Regions from separate parts of the Bradyrhizobium sp. BLXBL-03 genome, predicted to be linked through region 1. Evidence: riboswitches for the same ligand, from Rfam matches in the RefSeq annotation. Region 1 holds a riboswitch; the other holds the start of a gene.
The links. A riboswitch is a leader RNA that binds a small molecule or an ion and turns the genes downstream of it on or off. The one in region 1 is predicted to bind S-adenosylmethionine.
Positions count from the first base shown of each region.

Region 2: another riboswitch for S-adenosylmethionine. It lies ahead of ACNJX9_RS37990 (O-succinylhomoserine sulfhydrylase); the one in region 1 lies ahead of metX (homoserine O-acetyltransferase MetX).

Region 1 is NZ_CP182470.1:7,771,149-7,773,544, forward strand. It holds gene metW (methionine biosynthesis protein MetW) at 1-218, opposite strand, end outside; gene metX (homoserine O-acetyltransferase MetX) at 221-1,438, opposite strand; SAM riboswitch at 1,531-1,610, opposite strand; gene ACNJX9_RS36630 (chorismate mutase) at 1,759-2,396, shown strand, end outside.
Region 2 is NZ_CP182470.1:8,051,636-8,054,031, forward strand. It holds gene ACNJX9_RS37985 (2'-deoxycytidine 5'-triphosphate deaminase) at 1-705, opposite strand, end outside; SAM riboswitch at 816-895, shown strand; gene ACNJX9_RS37990 (O-succinylhomoserine sulfhydrylase) at 969-2,156, shown strand; gene ACNJX9_RS37995 (SGNH/GDSL hydrolase family protein) at 2,297-2,396, opposite strand, start outside.

The DNA of each region.
Region 1 (2,396 bases):
GCCACGCAGCGGTTGACGCCCTCGCGCGACAGCTCGATGCCGCGGCCGTCGATGCCGCGGGTCTCCAAGAGCTGAAGCAGATCGCCGTCGCCGCAGCCGACGTCGAGCACCTTCGAACCCGGCTTGACCATTTCGGCGACCAGCAGATGGTCGGCGCGAAATGGGCCCGACTGCTCAGCCGCGAGGCCGTTCAGCGGCAGTACTTGCTGCACAGACATCGCTAGCCGTCCTTGTTCGTGAGTCCGCGCGCCTTGCCGGCGGATTGCAGGAAGGCGCGGGAGATGTCGAAGAATTCGGGCACGTCGAGCAGGAAGGCATCGTGGCCGCGATCGGTCTCGATCTCCGCGAACGACACCCGCGCGCTGGACGCATTCAGCGCATGCACCAGCGCGCGCGATTCCGAAGTAGGGAACAGCCAGTCGCTGGTGAAGGAGACCACGCAGAAGCGGGTCTCAATCCCTGCGAACGCCTTCGCCAGCACGCCGCCATGGTCGGCGGCGATGTCGAAATAATCCATCGCGCGCGTCAGATAGAGATAGGAATTGGCGTCGAAGCGCTCGACGAAGGACGAGCCCTGGTAGCGCAGATAGGACTCGACCTGGAAATCGGCGTCGAACGAGAAAGTCGGCAGCTCGCGGTCCTGCATGCGGCGGCCGAACTTGCGATGCAGCGCAGCGTCCGACAGATAGGTGATGTGCGCGGCCATGCGCGCGACCGCGAGGCCGCGATGCGGATGGATGCCCTGATCGGCATAGGCGCCATTGTGCCAGTCGGGATCGGCCATGACGGCCTGGCGGCCGAGCTCGTGGAAGGCGATGTTCTGCGCCGAGTGCCGCGTCGAACAGGCGATCGCCAGCGCTGAGTAGACACGCGCAGGGTACGCCGCGGTCCATTGCAGCACCTGCATGCCGCCCATCGAGCCGCCGACGACGGCAAACAGCGTATCGATGCCGAGCCGGTCGATCAGCATCGCCTGCGCGCGCACCATGTCGGGAATGGTGATGACAGGGAAATCCAGGCCCCACACCTTGCCGGTGGCTGGATTGATCGAGGCGGGCCCGGTCGAGCCCATGCAGCCGCCGATCACGTTGGAGCAGATGATGAAGTATTTGCTCGGATCGAGCGGCCGGCCGGGGCCGACCAGAGTCTCCCACCAGCCGGGTTTGCCGGTGACCGGATGGACATTGGCGACGTGCTGGTCGCCGGTCAGCGCATGGCAGATCAGCACCGCATTGGAGCGATCGGCGTTGAGCTCGCCATAGGTCTTGTAGGCAATTTGGAACGGGGTGAGATCGACACCGCAATCGAGCCGCAGCGGTTGGTCGGCGCCGAACCGCGCGACCTCTGAACTCGGATGATCGACCTCATGCGACCGATCGTCGGCACTGATCGTAGGACTTGGGATCGTAGGACTTGGGACAGACTTGACGCCAACCATCTCTGACCATCGACCTCGTTTGCGATCGGACGTGAGACCGCGATGAAATCAGGCCATGAAAAACCCGGCCTGAACGATAGGTTCGGCCGGGATCGGAAGCGTCCCCGGCCTGTTTAGCGAGTTTTTTAACGTGGCTGCAAGCCGGCCGGCTCAAATGACCACGGAACGGGCAAAAACCTACCGGCTTGGGCCGATTTCGTCAAGTCGCAGCCGGACGTCTCTCAACCGGCCGCCTTGCAGGCCGTCATTTCTCTTTGCTTTCGCCGCCCCGACTGCCTAATCAGGACATTCTCCGAAGCCTCATAACCGCCTAGTCAGATATGTCCCAACGTCCGCCCGCGCCACCATCGCTGCAGGAATTGCGCAAGGAGATCGACGCGATCGACGAGGCCATGCATCGCCTGTTGATGCAGCGCGGCGACATCATCGACCGGCTGATCCAGGTGAAGCAGACCCAGGAGGTCGGCTCGGCGTTCCGGCCCGCGCGCGAGGCCTCGATGATGCGCGAGATCGTGCAGCGGCATCGCGGCATCCTGCCGCTCGACACGGTCGAAAGCATCTGGCGCGTCATCATCTCGACCTTCACCTATGTGCAGGCGCCGTTCTCCGTGCATGCCGACATCTCGGCGAGCGAGCCCGCGATGCGCGATTCCGTGCGCTTCCATTTCGGCTTCACGGTGCCGTATGTCGCGCATTTCAGTGCGCAGGCGGCGGTCGAGGCGGTGGCGAAATCCAAGGGTGACCTCGCGCTGGTCTCGGCGACATCGAGCCGCACGCCGTGGTGGCTGGAGCTGGAAGCCGTGGGCGCGCCGAAGATCATCGCGCGCATGCCCTTTGTCGAGCGCGCCGATCATCCGGCGTCGCTGCCGGTGTTCGCGATCTCGCGCGTCGCCGACAGCGCCGTGGTGACGGAGGTCGAGACCTTCAGCGTGCGCGTGTCGGGGTGGAACGCGGAGGT
Region 2 (2,396 bases), 280 kb from region 1:
ATAGCCGGAGCGGCGATCGACATCGACCACGCCGGTGTGGCGCTTGGCGCGATAGCCGACGAAGCCATTGCCTTTCTCCCCGGAGAGATCGACCGAGACGGCGACGCCGCCGGTCAGATCGGCATCGTCGATGTCGACGAGACGCTCAACGGCATGCAAGCTTTCGAGCGCATCGGCATTGAGGATGGCGTCACCAGTGCGGAAGCGCACTTGGCTCAGGCGCGAGCCTTCGCGGACCAGCACCGGAAACGTCTTCGGGCTGATCTCGGCATAGAGCGGGCCGTGATAGCCGGCGCCGATCATATCGAAGCGGCGCGTGCCGTCGGCGATCACGCGGGTGAAGACGTCGAGCCGGCCGGTCGAGCTTTTCGGATTGGCCGCCGCGACGATCTCCGGCGGTAGCGCCAGGCTCTCCAGTAGCGGCACGATATAGACGCAGTTGGTTTCCAGCACCGCACCGTCGGCGAGGCTGAACTCGTGCAGCTTCAACTCGTCGATGCGCTCGGCGACGGTGGCGCCGGGACCGGGCAGGAAACTGGCGCGGACGCGATAGGCGATATCGCCGAGACGCAGATCGAGGCTCGCCGGCTGGATCTGGCTTTCGACGAAATCATAGGCGGGCAGGATGAGGCCCGCTTCCGCCATCGCCGCGATCATGCGGTCGGGCAGGATACCATTGGCGTCGGCGGCAACCGTGAACGTCAACCGGGGGTCCTCGTCAGGGGTCGCGTATATCCGGACTTGCGGGACATACGAGCCTTTTACGGCTATCCGATGGACGCCTTGACGGAAAGGGCATTGCGGAATATGAGCATCACTTATCCCGTGGTGATTTGAGCCGGCCGGCTTGCAGCCACGTTAAATAAGTCGCTAAACAGGCCGGGGACCTCTGTGATCCCGGCCCGTGGAGATATCCAGGCCGGTTTTTTTATGACCATCTCGACAAGACGGTCATATCGGAGGGTCCTATGTCGAAGTCGCCTGCCTCTTACCGCCCCGAAACCCGCCTGGTCCATTCCGGCACCCTGCGCTCGCAATATGGCGAGACATCGGAGGCGCTGTTTTTGACGCAAGGGTATGTCTACAACAGCGCCGAGGAGTGCGAGGCGCGGTTCAAGGGCGAAGACCCCGGCTTCATCTATTCGCGTTACTCGAATCCGACGATCGCGATGTTCGAGCGCCGCATGATCGAGCTCGAAGGCGCCGAAGCGGCACGCTCGGCGGCGACAGGCATGGCCGCGGTGACGACGGCGATCCTCGCGCCGCTCAAGGCCGGCGACCATGTCGTGGCCTCGCGCGCGCTGTTCGGCTCGTGCCTCTACGTCATTCAGGATCTGCTTCCTCGCTACGGCATCGAGACCACGCTGGTCGATGGCGCCAATCTCGACCAATGGCAACGCGCGGTGAAGCCGAACACCAAGACGTTCTTCCTGGAGAGCCCGACCAATCCGACGCTCGACGTGCTCGACATTCCCTCGATTGCCGAGATCGCCCACAAGGGCGGCGCGCGGCTCGTGGTCGACAACGTTTTCGCGACGCCGATCTGGCAGAGCCCGCTCGCGTTAGGCGCCGACGTCGTCGTCTACTCCGCGACCAAGCACATCGACGGCCAGGGCCGGTGCCTGGGCGGCATCATCCTGTCCTCGGAAGCCTTCATCGCCGAGCACATCCACAATTTCATGCGCCAGACCGGCCCATCGATCTCGCCGTTCAACGCCTGGGTGCTGCTCAAGGGCCTGGAGACGCTAGGTGTGCGCGTGCGCGCGCAGACCGACACGGCAGCGCGCATCGCCGATGTGCTGGCGAGCCATCCCAAGATCGCGCGGCTGGTCTATCCCGGCCGCGAGGACCATCCGCAGGCGGCTCTGGTGAAGAAGCAGATGCGCGGCGGCTCGACGCTGGTCGGCTTCGAGGTCAAAGGCGGCAAGGCGGCTGCATTCCGGGTGCTCAACGAGCTCAAGCTCGCAAAGATCTCGAACAATCTTGGCGATGCCAAGAGCCTGGTCACGCATCCGGCGACGACGACGCATCAGCGGCTGAAGCCGGAGGATCGTGCCGCACTCGGCATCAGCGAGGGATTCATCCGCTTCTCGGCCGGGCTCGAGCATGCCGATGATCTGATCGAGGATCTGACCGCGGCGCTGGAGAAGGCGTGAGGTGATCGCGAAGTCGCAGGGTGGGTTAGCCGAGCGGATGCGCCAAGCGCATCTGCTCGGCGTAACCCACCAACTTCGTTCGGCATTCGATGAGGCATGGTGGGTTACGGCTTCGCCTAACCCACCCTACGGCAGCGGAGTTACATCGGCCGATAGGTCCGCACGTCCGCGGGCACGTTCACCCCGATCTTGATCTGGCCGACCGAGTGGATGATGTCGTCGCCGAGCAGCTGGGCGAAG